Regions from separate parts of the Erwinia sp. AnSW2-5 genome, predicted to be linked through region 1. Evidence: predicted binding sites of a transcription regulator. Region 1 holds the regulator's gene; each other region holds the start of a gene.
What was found. The regulator PhoB, encoded in region 1, activates phosphate uptake and scavenging genes when phosphate is short. The targets are predictions, from matches to a motif close to CTGTCATAAAACTGNCNNAT.

Region 1 (5,327 bases):
CAGGTTATATTTAGACATCCAGACGTCTAAGTGTCTATTTAGCCAATAGTGGCATGAGAAACCTTCAGCGGCAAACGAGGAAATTTCACGTAAGTTGAAAAAAATTCATGATGCGGTGACGGCGGGTCAGGCGTGCCTGACCCCTACGATATGAGGAGCCGTATATTGTAGGGGCGAGGCACGCCTCGCCCGTATGCGGGTGATTACTCGGCTAACATCGCGCGAGCGCGCTGCATCTGCTGCTCAGACAGCGACAGATACCCCGCCTGGCTAACCAGCGCCTGGCCCTGTGCAGAGAGCGCTAAACGCAAAAAGGCCGCCGTCAGCGGCTCCAGGGGTTTGTCGGGGGCTTTGTTGACGTAGATATAAAGAGGGCGAGCATAAGGATAGCGGCCGCTGCGAATATTTTCGGCGCTCGGCGCGATCCAGTCATTGCCCTCACGCGCTACCGGCACGGTTTTAACGCCGCTGATATGAAACCCGGCGCTGGCATAACCAATGCCATTCAATGTTCCCGCAACGGCCTGCACCACGGCAGCAGAACCGGGATATTCGCCGACATCATTGCGGAAATCACCGTTACATAGCGCCTGCTGTTTGAAGAAACCCCAGGTGCCGGAAGCCGAGTTACGGCCAAAGCGCTGCAATCCGCGCGTTGCCCAGCCAGGCTGAGCCAACTGCAAATCACCCCAGGTTTTGGGCACAGCTAGCCCACCACAGCGACGGGTCACCGAGAAAATGGCATCCAGCTGCTGTGCATTCAGCCCGGTTAACGGGTTGTCCTGATTGACCACCACCACCAGCGCATCCATCGCCACCGGAACGGCCAGAGGCTGATAACCGTAACTGTCTTCAAACAGCTGACGTTCTACGGCCTGCATCGGGCGGCTCATCGCGCCTAACTGGGCCGCTCCCGCGGCCAGCGCGGTCGGCGCGGTTGACGAACCGGCCGCCTGGATCTGCACATTGACACCGGGATACTGACGATTAAAACTCTCGCCCCACAGCGCCATCAGGTTACCCAGCGTATCCGAGCCAACGCTGGTGAGATTCCCCGCCAGCATGCCCTGTTTCGCCGGGACCTGCGAACTGACCAGCAACAGCGCCAGCGCGATTAACATTTTCATTGCATGGGTTCCGTGAGACTCAATGCAGCGCATTCTCGGATAGTTCAGCACTGACAATCAACCTTGGTGGCAATTGAAAGCTGAAACAGGTTTCAGCGCCGGGCGTGCTGCTGATATCCAGGCGCGTATTGTGATGGCTGAGCGCATGTTTCACGATAGCCAGACCTAACCCGCTGCCGCCGGTCTGTCGGGAGCGCGCTTTATCAACGCGATAGAAGCGCTCCGTCAGACGAGGCAGGTGTTCCGGTGCAATCCCTGGCCCATTATCTTTCACCTTAAACTGTGCCCCCTGCGGGCTACGTAGCCAGCTGACATCAATCCGCGTGCCATCCGGCGTATGGTTAACCGCGTTATACACCAGATTGGAAATCGCACTGCGCAGTTGCTCGTCATTGCCAAACACGCGCAAATGCGGGTCGGTATGGAAATAAATATCGTGGCGACCGTTACTGAGCGTTTCCGCTTCACGCTGCAACACCCGCAGCATCATCGGCACGTCCACGGTTTCCTGCAAATCGAGCGCTGGAGCAGCTTCAATGCGCGACAAGGTCAGCAGCTGTTTCACCAGGCTGTCCATGCGTTTGGTCTGTTCCTGCATGGTGTGCAGCGCCTTATCACGCAGGCTGCCCTCCAGCACGGAATCGTTCATCATCTCCAGATAGCCCTGCAACACGGTGAGCGGCGTGCGCAGTTCGTGGCTGACATTGGCAAAGAAGTTACGCCGCGCGCCTTCCAGCTGGTGCATCTGGGTAACATCACGCGCCACCAGCAGCCATTGCCCTTCGCTGTAAGGCATCACACGGAATTCCAGATGACGATGGCTGTTCAGTACCAGCGTGAGCGGGCGTGAAAAATCACGCTGACGCAGATAGCGGGTAAACTCCGGGTAACGCAGCAGGTTGAGGATATTCTGGCCGTTATCTTCCGGCCAGCGCAGCCCCAGCATCTGCTGAGCCAGGCCGTTGCACCAGAAAATCGTCCCCTCTTCGGTGGTCAGTACCACCGCATCAGGCAGAGATTCTGCACCGCTACGAAAACGTTTGATCAGATGACCGAGTTCACGACGGCGACGACGATTACGCGCCTGCATTTGATACAGGCCGTAAAACAGCGGTTCCCAGCTGCCACGGCCGCTGGGAGGTGTCATGCTGCGGTCGACCCACAGCCAGTGAGAGAGTCGAAGTAAGTTGTTGAAATGAAAACCCAGCACACAGAGTACTGAGATTAACAGCAGCCAGGGGAGCCAACCCACCAGCAGCCCGAGCAGTAACGCGGGCAAACCGGCAAGCAGCAGCTCAAACAATAATCTCTTCCAGGAGAGGCGTTCCAACACGGTTCAGACTCCAGCGCGAACAATCAATAGCGTGCAGAGAAACGATACCCTGTTCCGCGAACCGTCTGCACCATACGATCGTGCCCGGTCAGTTCCAGTGCCTTACGTAAGCGACGAATGTGTACATCAACGGTACGATCTTCGACGTAAACGTTAGTTCCCCAGACATGGTTTAGCAACTGCTCACGGCTGTAGACGCGCTCAGGATGCGTCATAAAGAAGTGCAGCAGTTTATATTCGGTCGGCCCCATTTCCAGCGGCTGCGTATCGGACATCACGCGATGCGATGACGGATCAAGACTCAGCCCCTGCATCTCAATCACCTCTTCCACCGCCATCGGTGAAATACGGCGCATCACCGCTTTAATACGTGCCACCAGCTCTTTCGGTGAGAAGGGTTTGGTAATGTAATCGTCGGCACCCACTTCAAGGCCACGGACGCGATCTTCTTCTTCACCACGCGCAGTCAGCATCATCACCGGAATATCACGGGTCATCGCTTCACGCTTCAGGTGCTTAATAAACTGAATGCCGGAACCACCCGGTAACATCCAGTCCAGCAGGATTAAATCTGGCCACGGCTCAATGAGCATACTGACTGCGCTGTCATAGTCCTCGGCTTCGATCGGTTGATAGTCATTTTGTTCCAGAACGAAACACAACATCTCACGGATTGGGGCTTCATCTTCAACCACCAGAATGCGCTTAGCCATTATTGCTCCTGCTACTGTGACAGGTTGTCACGGGGATATGCGGCGCCATTATGCGTCAGTTTTATGACACTTTTATGAAAAAAGCACCCCCTAAAAGCATTGATGAAATTAAATAAAATCTCTACCTCATCAATATGTTTATCGGGCCTGAATAATTCGAGAGGCAGGACAGGTATAATACTCACCACGCTTTTCGCCATGAAAGGACCCCCATGCGCATCATTCATACTGCCGACTGGCATCTTGGCCAGTTTTTCTACACCAAAAGCCGGGCAGCCGAGCACCAGGCATTCCTTGACTGGCTGCTGGAGAAAGCAGAAGCACAGCAGGCGGATGCGATTATTGTGGCGGGCGATATCTTTGATACCGGCTCTCCGCCGAGCTACGCGCGTGAGCTGTATAACCGCTTCGTGGTCAAGCTTCAGCAAACCGGCTGTCAGTTGGTGGTACTGGGCGGCAATCACGATTCGGTTGCCATGCTGAATGAATCGCGCGAGCTGCTGGCCTGCCTCAATACCCGGGTGATCGCCGCCGCCTGCGACGATGTGCGTCAACAGGTGCTGGTTCTCAATCGCCGCGACGGCCAGCCGGGGGCGCTGCTGTGCGCCATTCCGTTTTTACGTCCACGCGATATTCTGCGCAGCCAGAGCGGGCAGTCAGGGCGCGAAAAGCAGCAAAGCCTGCTGGAAGCCATTACGGAACACTATCAGCAGTGCTGGCAGGAAGCCCTGAAACAGCGCGATGCGCTGGGCCTGACGCTACCGATTATTGCTACCGGCCATCTGACCACGATGGGCGTAACCAAAAGCGATGCGGTGCGTGATATCTACATCGGCACGCTGGATGCCTTCCCCGCCGACTGTTTCCCCCCTGCGGACTATATCGCCCTGGGGCATATCCATCGCGCCCAGCGCATTGCCGACAGCGATCATATTCGCTACAGCGGCTCCCCAATCCCACTCAGTTTTGATGAGCTGGGTAAAGCCAAAAGCGTGTTTCAGGTCGACTTCAGCGACGGCAAACTCAGCGCCGTCGAAGCCTTACCGATCCCGTTATTCCAGCCGATGCAGATGATCAAAGGCTCTCTGGAACAGATTGAGCAGCAGCTGGCAGCACTCACGGCCGATCCGCAGGGTGGCACCGTCTGGCTGGACATTGAAATCGTCACCGATGCTTACCTCAGTGAGCTACAGCGCCGTATCCAGGAACTGACCGAACCCCTGCCCGTAGAAGTGGTGCTGCTGCGTCGCAGCCGTGAACAGCGGGAGCAGGTGATCGCCCGGCAGAACAACGAAACCCTGAACGAGTTGAGCGTGGAAGAGGTGTTTTCCCGCCGTCTGGCGCTGGAAGCCGAGGATACTGAACGGCTGGAACGCGCCAGAGCGCTGTTTGCCCAGACGCTGGAAGCCGTGCGCCATGAGGAGCAGCCATCATGAAAATCCTGACCTTGCGCTTTAAAAACCTCAACTCGCTGAAGGGTGAGTGGAAAATCGACTTCACCGCAGAACCTTTTGCCAGCAACGGCCTGTTCGCCATTACTGGCCCGACGGGCGCAGGCAAAACCACCCTGCTGGATGCCATCTGCCTTGCGCTGTATCACGAAACACCGCGCCTGAAAGGCATTACTCAGTCACAAAATGACCTGATGACGCGCGACACTGCCGAATGTCTGGCAGAAGTGGAATTTGAGGTGAAAGGCGTCGCCTGGCGCGCCTTCTGGAGCCAGAACCGCGCACGCGGTGCCGCCGATGGCAACTTGCAGGCACCGCGCGTTGAACTGGCGCGCTGTGACGATAACCAAATCGTCGCCGATAAAGTCAAAGATAAGCTGGAAATGATCGCCAGCCTGACCGGGCTGGACTTCGAACGCTTTACCAAATCGATGATGCTGTCACAGGGGCAGTTTGCTGCCTTCCTCAACGCCGATGCCAATAAACGTGCCGAGCTGCTGGAAGAACTGACCGGTACCGAAATATACGGCCGACTGTCGGCGGCGGTGTTTGATCGCCATAAACAGGCGAAGGTGACGCTGGATACCCTGCGCGCCCAGTCCAGCGGCATGAGTTTGCTGAGCGAAGAGCAGAAAACTGACCTGAACAGCCAGCTGGCACAAAGCGTAGAGCAGGAGCAGGCGCTCACTTCACAACAGCAAAT
Region 2 (5,327 bases), on a different contig from region 1:
CTGGTTCTGGTTCCCGTATAAAATTTGGGCTCAGGAGTAATTCCCTCGCGATGCAAGGTAGTAGACGAAGTAACATAACAAATCCTTTTGTTAATTGAGTGCTGGATATAACCAGCTAATAATTACTCTTTGTTTTTCAGGAAGGTTTTTAATTTTTATACTGCATTCGTCAAAGTATTTTTTTATATGGTGTTCTTGCCACATTGGAATGTATTTCAGGTCTCCTTTGTGATTGTTTTTATAATGTTGACGTTCGATTTCATCGTTTCGATCAAGCAGGTATTCAATGCATTCATCGCTGCGATGTTGACGGAAAATGTTATTCTTATTGATTGCAGCGATCGCATCGTGAGTGTTTATTCTCAAGGGCATCGATTTTGCATTATTGAGTGTCGAGTATTCCTGAATCGCACCGATCTGCTCAAATTTAAACAGAACTTTATAGATCTCTGCCACTCTTGGGTGAACCGCAATCAGGATTGATTCGATATTTCTATGCTTGCAAACGTAAATAAAAATAGCCTTGTAGAGTATCAGGTTTATTCCGTGATGCTGAAATTCTGGAGTAATGGCGAATGAGCCTATTTCTGCAAATTTAGTGCATTGCTTGCGCAGTGCTGCCGTTTCAGCTGCATGAATATTATCCATTGGTACGCCAATCGGAGAGTCTTCAATTAGCGATATTGTACCAATGATACAGTCACTTCTGGTCGCAATGATAAGTCTGTTATTCGGTAAAACAAGATGAGGTGAGAAGTAGGGCTGCCTCTTATCGCTGGTAATGAGTCCCTTTTTTGCATATGCGCAATGTATTAACTGCATTGCTTCAATAAACTCTTCAGATGTGGTGGCAAATTTTATTTTTATCTTTTCATCTGGGTTGACTATTTTATTCAATGGTATGGATAGTTGTTGGTGCTTTCTGTCCTTGTACATGTAATCATCCTTAATTTCCAAAAAAATTAGTCGTCAGAGGTATTCATAAACATTTTATCCAGGATGCTGACTAACGTTTTCATCTCTGACTCTGTTAAGTTTTTCGTTATGTTAACAATCCAGTGGCTATGCTCCTCGAATATTTTATTGATTAAGTCACTGCCTTCTCCAGTTAACGATATTTCAATTTTCCGGCCATCGGTAGGCACATTGTTTCTTTTTATCAGGCACTCTCTTTCCAGCGAGGCGATTAACGATGTGATAGTGGGTTTTGTCACGCCACTGAAATTGGCTATTTCTAATGGTGATAACACCTCATACTCGGACAGCAAGGCGAGCACCATAAAACGACCTTCAGATAGCTGGTGAAGCCCTAAACGCTGAGCACATTCCTTGTCAATTCTGTTCCCGGCGGAAAGAAGTTTAAAACAGGCATTCACGGCGTCGATATCTATCACTCCTCGCTTTTTTATTATATTGGTTAGCGAGCTATATTTTTTTTCCAACTTCACGTTAAAGATCTCTTTGGGTGATTCAAACTAGTTAGGCGGCTAACAAGAAGGGTAGCTGAAAGTTTCATTATATGTCAAGAAATGCTTTATAAGTATTTACATGAATACTTGCAGGCAGGGACGTGAACAATTTTACTGGTGAACTTACCAATAATAACGCTATACGATACGTTTAGAACCAGAATAGGAAGCCGAGTATAAAACCATAATGGCGTGACAATCTGGCAGAAAACCCATTACGTTAATGCAGGGATCACGCAAATATTTTTATCTTAAAAACACTGAGCGTGAGTACCCACCGGGTCACTGCCTGTCACGCTTCCATCACCCCTTTGTCATTAAACTTTCATCGCACATGTGGTTAATAGGGCGCACAGCGGATAACGCGCAACCTGATAATGGACAACACATGGCACAGGCACTGTTAAAAATTGCCCCCCAGCAGCAGGCGATCCCCCACGTGGAGCGTCGTGCAAAAGTGCTGGCAGTTAATGGACTCGGAAAATCTTACGGCACACAGACGCGCGTATTGCAGGACATCAACTTTGACCTGCACGCAGGAGAACTGGTGGCCGTGATTGGCCGCAGCGGCGCAGGAAAATCAACGCTGCTGCACGTGCTGAACGGCACCATCCCGGCCAGCGAAGGGGCCATCCTTCACTTTAATGACAATGGCAAACAACAGAACATTGTTGAGCTGAACACCCGGCAGATGCGCCAGTGGCGCAGCGAATGCGGCATGATCTTCCAGGATTTCTGCCTGGTGCCGCGGCTGGATGTGCTGACCAATGTCCTGCTGGGCCGCCTGAGCCAGACCTCGACGCTGAAATCCTTCTTTAAAATCTTCCCTGATGCCGACCGCGCCCGCGCCATTGGCCTGCTGGAGTGGCTGAACATGCTGCCTCAGGCCTTGCAGCGTGCGGAAAATCTCTCCGGTGGACAGATGCAGCGCGTAGCGATCTGCCGTGCGCTGATGCAGAACCCGAAAATCCTGCTGGCCGATGAGCCAGTTGCCTCGCTCGACCCGAAAAACACCCGCCGCATTATGGATGTGCTGCGTCAGGTGAGTGAAAACGGCATCAGCGTGATGGTAAACCTGCACTCGGTGGAGCTGGTGAAAGAATACTGTACGCGTGCCATTGGCGTCGCTAAGGGCCGCATTGTGTTTGACGGCCATCCGTCAGAACTGACCGATGATCTTTTGCATGTGTTGTATGGCGACGAAAACTCTGAACTTAACGATGCTCACCACGCCTGACGGTTTCACCACAGGAATGATGGGCAATAACACTTTTATGGGACACGGAACTCAGCAATGAAAAAAATGATTCTCGCAGCGGTAATTGGCAGTGTGATGGCAGCGAACGTCTCTGCCGCTGACGCACCAAAAGAACTGAATTTAGGTATCCTCGGCGGTCAGAATGCCACGCAGCAGATTGGTGATAACCAGTGCGTGAAAGACTTCTTCGACAAAGAGCTGAATGTTGATACCAAACTGCGTAATTCGTCTGACTATTCTGGCGTGATCCAGGGCCTGATCGGCGGCAAGGTGGATATGGTGCTGAGCATGTCACCGTCGTCGTATGCCTCGGTCTACATCAACGACCCGAAAGCCGTCGATGTGGTTGGAATTGTGGTGGATGATGCCGATAAATCACGCGGTTATCACTCCGTCGTGGTGGTGAAAGCCGACAGCCCGTACAAAACACTGGCTGACCTGAAAGGCAAATCATTCGGTATGGCCGATCCGGATTCCACCTCTGGCTTCCTGATCCCGAACGAAAGCTTCAAGAAAGAGTTTGGCGGTTCGGTGGATGACAAATACAAAGGCCACTTCTCCAGCGTGACCTTCTCCGGTGGCCACGAGCAGGATGTTCTGGGCGTGCTGAACGGCCAGTTCGAAGGCGCAGTGACCTGGGCTTCGATGATCGGTGATTACAACACCGGTTACACCAGCGGTGCATTCACCCGTATGATCCGTGCCGGTAACCCGGACCTGATGAAAAAAATCCGTATCATCTGGCAGTCACCGCTGATCCCGAACGGCCCGGTGCTGGTCAGCAATAAACTGCCTGCTGATTTCAAAGCGAAGCTGGTGACTGCTATCAAAAAGCTGGATACCGAGCATCACAGCTGCTTCGTCAAAGCCGTGGGTGGCGCCCAGCATATCGGCCCGGCGACGGTGGCTGACTATCAGGCGATCATCGATATGAAACGTGCGCTGACCAAAGCCCGTTAATCACCCGCTCGCATCTCCGCTGATAAGGGTCGGCAGCCGTCGACCCTTCACTCAGGTATCCGCATGACACATCCCGATTTTGAACGCTATTACCAGCAGATCCGCGGTAAGCAGAAGCGCGACACGCTGCTGTGGTCCCTGACGTTGCTGGTGCTCTATCTTGCCTCCGGCCAGATGGCTGAATTTAATCTGCATACCATCTGGGTGTCGTTGCCGCACTTTTTCGATTACCTCGCGGAAACCGTGCCAACGCTGAACGCCTCCCGGTTGTTTGCCGACAGTCATACAGAAGGCTCCCTGGCTTACTGGGGCTATCGTCTGCCTATTCAGCTGCCGCTGATTTGGGAAACGCTGCAACTGGCGCTGGCTGCGACTCTGGCATCGGTGATGGTGGCGGGCGTGCTGGCCTTTTTCGCAGCCAGCAACACCCAGACGCCGCGCGGCGTGAGTTTTGCCATCCGTACCTGCGTGGCCTTTCTGCGTACCATGCCGGAACTGGCGTGGGCAGTGATGTTTGTGATGGCATTTGGCATTGGCGTGATCCCGGGCTTTCTGGCGCTGGCGCTGCACACCATTGGCAGCCTGACCAAACTGTTTTATGAAGCGATTGAAAGCGCATCCGATAAACCGGTGCGCGGCCTGGCGTCCTGTGGGGCATCGTCGTTGCAGCGTATGCGTTTTGCGCTCTGGCCGTAGGTCAAGCCGGTGTTTCTCTCGTATGGTTTTATGCGTTTTGAGGTGAATTTCCGTCAGTCGACCATCCTCGGACTGGTGGGGGCGGGGGGCATCGGCCAGGAGCTGATGACCAACATCAAACTGGACCGTTATGACCAGGTCAGCATGACGCTGATACTGATTATCGTGGTGGTCTCGCTGCTGGATATGCTGTCCGGGCGGGTACGTCAGCGCGTTGTGGAAGGGAACCGCTCATGATTGGATTAATCGGCAATGACAAACTGGAAGGCATGAAGCAGCAGCACCAGGCGCTGTTTGCCATTCAGCGCAGCTACCTGAAGCGTATCGGGCTGATTGCGGCGGCTATCCTGCTCTACTACGTGTTTTTCTTCACCCAGTTTGGCATCAGCTGGCAGCAGCTCACCATCGGTTTAGGCCAGCTGGCGCACTATTTTATGCGTATGTTTGTCTGGCATGATGTGGCGAACTGGCCGTTTGCCTACTATTTCAGTCAGATCTTTATCACCCTGGCGATTGTCTTCGCCGGAACCATCACCGCCACGCTGCTGGCGTTACCGCTGTCATTCCTTGCGGCACGTAATGTGATGGCCACGCCGGTGCTGCGTCCGGTGGCGCTGGTTGTGCGTCGTCTGCTGGATATCCTGCGCGGGATTGATATGGCGATCTGGGGGCTGATTTTCGTGCGTGCCGTCGGCATGGGACCGCTGGCCGGGGTGCTGGCGATTATCATGCAGGACGTTGGATTGTTGGGGAAACTGTATGCCGAAGGGCATGAAGCCGTGGAACGTTCACCGGGGCGCGGGTTAAATGCGGTGGGGGCCAACAGCCTGCAAAAACACCGTTACGGTATTTTTACCCAGTCATTCCCGGCTTTTCTGGCGCTGAGTCTGTATCAGATTGAGTCGAATACCCGTTCGGCGGCGGTACTGGGCTTTGTCGGCGCG
Region 3 (5,327 bases), on a different contig from region 1:
CGTCTGTTTGTGCGTAAAAGCCAGCCGCTGCGTTTCACGCCGCAGGGAGAAATTTTGCTGCAGCTGGCGGAACAGGTGCTGCCGCAAATCCAACAGGCCTTGCAGGCCTGCCATGAACCTCACCAGACAACGTTACGCATTGCGATTGAATGCCACAGCTGTATCCAGTGGCTGACCCCGGCGCTGAACAACTTCCGTAAGAGCTGGCCGCAGGTGGTGATGGATTTCAAATCGGGGATGACGTTTGACCCGCAGCCCGCCCTGCAACAGGGAGAGCTGGATGTGGTGCTGACCTCCGATATTCTGCCGCGCAGTGGACTGTTTTATTCACCGATGTTTGATTTCGAAGTCCGCCTGGTGCTGGCACCGGATCACCCGCTGGCACAAAAGGCGCATATCTCACCAGAAGATCTGGCCAGTGAGGTGTTGATGATTTATCCGGTTCAGCGCCAGCGCCTGGATATCTGGCGTCATTTCTTACAGCCTGCCGATGTCAGCCCAACGCTGAAAAGCGTGGATAACACGCTGCTGCTGATTCAGATGGTGTCGGCACAAATGGGGATTGCTGCGTTGCCACACTGGGTCGTGGAGAGTTTTGAGCATCAGGGACTGGTGGTGACAAAAACGCTGGGAGAGGGTCTGTGGAGCCGCCTGTATGCGGCAGTGCGCGACGGTGAACAGCGTCAGCCCGTGGTAGAAGCCTTTATTCGTTCCGCCCGCCAGCACGCCTGCGATCATCTGCCTCGGGTACGTGATGCGTCCCGTCCTGGTGTGCCACATCCTTCCGTCAGCCATCCCTGAATACGCGCAGCGGCGTTGCACGCTGACCGCAGGTCAGCGCGGGGCGCTAACGCAGATGCAGCCTGAAGGGCGACGGGTTATACTGCACTCACTGCAATTGTTTCACTACAGAGAGTCCCTATGACCAATAACGATGTCCTGCGCAGCGTGCGTTACATGCTGAATTTAAGCGATGCTAAAGTTGTGAGCATTCTGGCGCTGGCAGAGAGCGAAGTAACAGAAGCCGAAGTGCACAGCTTCCTGAAAAAAGAGGATGAAGCCGGCTATCGCCCCTGCCCCGATGTCATCATGGGTTACTTTCTGAATGGTTTGATTTTTGAACGCCGTGGCAAAAGTGAAGACGCGCCTGCGCCGTCCATCGAACGCAAGATGACTAACAACATCCTGATGAAGAAACTGCGTGTGGCCTTCGATCTGAAAACCACCGACATTCTGGAACTGCTGAAAAGCGCCGATTTCGCGGTAGGACAGTCAGAAATTGGGGCGATCTTCCGTAAACCGGGTCATAAAAATTACCGCGAATGCGGCGATCAAATTTTGCGCAACTTCCTCAAAGGCCTGACGATGAAAATCCGTCCGGTGAAGAAAGCGTAAGCGACCGACTGACTGATTAACGCCACCTGCTGGCGTTAATCTCTGCTTCCTCCCACCGCCACCTTCCTTTTAGAACAAAATCACTCACGAAACGAAACCACCCTCATCATTCAGGCTTACAAATGTGACTATAATCACAGTTTATAGTTCCACAACGAAAATAAATCACCATATTGTGATACAGCCATAGCCATTTCGTCATAAAACTGTAACATTTGCGCCCTTCTTCACAGTCACTTGTTCTGATAACGACTACGCTATGCGCGGAATAGAACACCTGATACGGCTGTGACAGAGAAATATTTTTTTTAACTGATCATTCGAAAGTGAATGTCAGTCTTTCGAGCCATGGGAGGCCACAATGTTACGTTTTTTCAAACCTGCAGCGCATCAACCTCGCGTTGATGACAGCCGCATTGACCCGCTCTATCGCAAACTACGCTGGCAAATTTTTCTGGGGATCTTCTTCGGTTATGCTGCCTACTATCTGGTGCGTAAAAACTTCGCCCTGGCGATGCCCTATCTGATTGAACAGGGCTTCTCGCGTGGCGATCTGGGTTTTGCGCTGTCCGGTATCTCTATCGCTTACGGTTTTTCAAAATTCATCATGGGCTCGGTCTCTGACCGCTCTAACCCTCGCGTCTTCTTGCCTGCCGGGTTGATCCTGGCCGCTGCCGTGATGCTGTTTATGGGCTTTGTCCCGTGGGCGACGTCCAGCATTATGGTGATGTTTGTTCTGCTGTTCCTGTGCGGATGGTTCCAGGGCATGGGCTGGCCGCCGTGCGGGCGTACGATGGTTCACTGGTGGTCGCAGAAAGAACGTGGCGGCATCGTTTCCGTCTGGAACTGTGCGCACAACGTCGGAGGGGGTATTCCTCCGCTGCTGTTCCTGCTCGGTATGGCCTGGTTTAACGACTGGAAAGCGGCGCTGTATATGCCTGCTTTTGGTGCCATTCTTATCGCCATCATTGCCTTCGCGCTGATGCGTGACACGCCACAGTCGTGCGGTCTGCCGCCGATTGAGGAGTACAAAAACGATTATCCGCCGAACTACGATGAGAAGCATGAAGAAGAGCTGACGGCGAAGCAGATTTTTATGCAGTACATCCTGCCTAACAAACTGCTGTGGTACATCGCGCTGGCTAACGTATTTGTTTATCTGCTGCGCTACGGCATCCTCGACTGGTCACCGACTTACCTGAAAGAAGTGAAACACTTCACACTGGATAAATCATCGTGGGCCTACTTCTTCTACGAGTACGCAGGTATCCCGGGTACGCTGCTGTGCGGCTGGATGTCGGATAAAGTCTTTAAAGGTAACCGTGGTGCCACCGGGGTGTTCTTTATGATCCTGGTGACCATTGCAACCGTGGTGTACTGGATGAACCCGGCAGGCAATCCTGGCATGGACATGGCCTGTATGATGATCATCGGCTTCCTGATTTATGGCCCGGTGATGCTGATTGGACTGCATGCCCTTGAACTGGCACCGAAGAAAGCGGCGGGAACTGCGGCAGGCTTTACCGGTCTGTTTGGCTACCTCGGCGGGTCCGTTGCTGCCAGTGCCATCGTGGGTTATACCGTCGATTACTTCGGCTGGGACGGCGGTTTTATCATTATGATTGGCGGCTGTGTGCTGGCAGTCATCCTGCTGATCATGACCATGATCAGCGAGAAGAAACATAAACAGGGTCTGAACGCACTCTGATTAAGGGAACATTATGTTGAAAAACGTTATCGCTACCTTACTTCTCACCACCTCTCTCGCGGCGACAGCCGCGAGTTCTTCACCTGTCGTGATTGCGCATCGTGGGGCCAGCGGTTATCTGCCGGAACACAGCCTGCCCGCAAAAGCGATGGCCTATGCTCAGGGGGCAGATTACCTTGAGCAGGACCTGGTGATGACCAAAGACGATCGTCTGGTGGTGCTGCATGACCACTATCTGGATCGCGTAACGGATGTGGCCACGCGTTTCCCCCAGCGCGCACGGGCTGACGGGCGTTATTACGCCATCGACTTTACCCTGGCCGAGATCAAGAGCCTGGCGTTTACCGAAGGATTTACGCTTGAAAACGGCAAAAAGGTACAGACCTTCCCAGGTCGCTTCCCGATGGGGAAATCGGATTTCCGCGTTCATACCTTTGAGGAAGAGCTGGAGTTTATTCAGGGTCTGAACCACTCAACGGGCAAAGACATCGGGATTTATACCGAAATTAAAGCCCCGTGGTTCCACCGCAAAGAAGGCAAAGATATTTCCGCCAAAGTGCTGGATGTCCTGAAGCAGTATGGTTACAGCAGTAAGACCGATAAGGTCTATTTGCAGTGCTTCGATTATAACGAAGTGAAGCGTATCAAGACCGAACTGGAACCTCAGCGTGGGATGAACCTGAAGCTTGTGCAGCTGATCGCTTATACCAAATGGGATGAAACTCAGGAGCAACGCGACGGGAAGTGGGTGAACTACGATTACGACTGGATGTTCGCGCCGGGTGCGATGAAAACCATTGCTCAATACGCCGACGGGATCGGCCCGGATTACCATATGCTGGTGGCTCCGGGTGCAAAAACCGGCCATGTGGTGCTGAATGATATGGTGAAAGAGGCGCACCACAATCATCTGGTGGTGCATCCGTACACGGTACGCGCCGACCAGCTGCCGCCTTATGTCAGCAACGTCGATCAGCTTTACGACCTGCTGTACAACAAAGCGGGAGTCGAGGGCCTGTTTACCGATTTCCCGGACAAAGCCGTTCACTTCTTAAAACGTTAAAATCGTATCGGGCCGATCGACACAGATGATCGGCCCAACCGGTTTACACGTTATACAGCTGACGCAGGAAGTTCGGCACCGCCTGATCGGCATTCGACCCAATCACTTCCAGCTCCGGCAGGATATCTTTCAGGCGCTGATGAGAGTTGCTCATGATGCAGCCTTTACCCGCCATACTCAGCATCTCTTTATCATTCATACCGTCACCAAAGGCGATGCATTCCTTGAGTGAGAAGCCCAGGGATTTTGATACTGCATCCAGCGCATGCCCTTTCGACACACCGCCCGCCATCACTTCCAGACAGGTTGGCAGCGAGAAGCTGACGTTAACCCGATCGCCCCAGCGCGCAATCAGCGCCAGCTCCAGTGGGACCAGCAGTTCAGGGATCGCACAGGTGAAGAACACCTTGCTGATGCCGTCGGTCGACAGCTGGCCTGGCTCATAGATCTGATAGTTGAAATCAGACTCGCGGAAGAAATCCATCTCTTCAGGACGGTGGCGGTTCAGGAACCACTCTTCATCCCGATATACGTTGGTGTAGATATCCGGGTTGGCGTGCTGCATCGCGAACAGTTCGAGCGCGATGTCTTCATCAAGATTATGGCTGAAAACCAGTTCACCCGCGGTGTTATGCACCCGCGCGCCGTTTGAGGTGATCATGTAAGCATCGATACCCAGGCTGTCACGCATCTGCGCCACGTCGATGTAATGGCGGCCCGTCGCAAAGACAAAATGAATGCCTTTACGTGTCAGCAACTGTAACGTTTCACGGGCATAAGGGGAAAGCGTGTGGTCCGGTGACAGCAGCGTGCCATCCAGGTCTGAAGCAACAATACGGTACATAACACCTCTGGTTAATATTTTCTGGCGGGCAGTCAGTACCCACCGGCAATGTCATTCTGTCCGCTTAGCTGTGGCGGGAATAAAAGGCCAGGATAGCCTCAAGCGCTTCGCTGCGCATGTTGTCTTTTTCAAACAGGATCTCATGGCGAGCACCATCAATAATCATCGGTTTACCCCCTTCGCAGGGCTGACCAGCGGCCACCATCGTCTGGCAAAACAGATCCTGCGCGCGGTTATCCACGACTTTATCGTCAGCGGCCTGCAGCAGCAGCAGCGGCGTCGATATCTTCGCCGCCTGGCTTAAAATACTGTGCCCG

Region 2: phnC (phosphonate ABC transporter ATP-binding protein) is a predicted target of PhoB. The motif match lies at 1,781-1,800, and genes of this name have one in related genera.
Region 3: glpT (glycerol-3-phosphate transporter) is a predicted target of PhoB. The motif match lies at 1,591-1,610, and genes of this name have one in related genera.

The regions. Positions count from the first base shown of each region.
Region 1 covers NZ_JBJGXA010000031.1:166,688-172,014, reverse strand. Annotated here, with positions in the region: gene ACFL9S_RS19015 (PstS family phosphate ABC transporter substrate-binding protein) at 204-1,127, opposite strand; gene phoR (phosphate regulon sensor histidine kinase PhoR) at 1,147-2,460, opposite strand; gene phoB (phosphate response regulator transcription factor PhoB) at 2,484-3,173, opposite strand; gene sbcD (exonuclease subunit SbcD) at 3,386-4,609, shown strand; gene ACFL9S_RS18995 (SbcC/MukB-like Walker B domain-containing protein) at 4,606-5,327, shown strand, end outside.
Region 2 covers NZ_JBJGXA010000012.1:49,962-55,288, forward strand. Annotated here, with positions in the region: gene ACFL9S_RS11395 (GNAT family N-acetyltransferase) at 91-936, opposite strand; gene ACFL9S_RS11400 (MarR family winged helix-turn-helix transcriptional regulator) at 963-1,448, opposite strand; gene phnC (phosphonate ABC transporter ATP-binding protein) at 1,858-2,706, shown strand; gene phnD (phosphonate ABC transporter substrate-binding protein) at 2,764-3,687, shown strand; partial or broken gene phnE (phosphonate ABC transporter, permease protein PhnE) at 3,751-4,620, shown strand; gene phnE (phosphonate ABC transporter, permease protein PhnE) at 4,617-5,327, shown strand, end outside.
Region 3 covers NZ_JBJGXA010000017.1:22,590-27,916, forward strand. Annotated here, with positions in the region: gene metR (HTH-type transcriptional regulator MetR) at 1-801, shown strand, start outside; gene ACFL9S_RS13960 (DUF1456 family protein) at 922-1,395, shown strand; gene glpT (glycerol-3-phosphate transporter) at 1,757-3,103, shown strand; gene glpQ (glycerophosphodiester phosphodiesterase) at 3,117-4,166, shown strand; gene yigL (sugar/pyridoxal phosphate phosphatase YigL) at 4,210-5,010, opposite strand; gene pldB (lysophospholipase L2) at 5,075-5,327, opposite strand, start outside.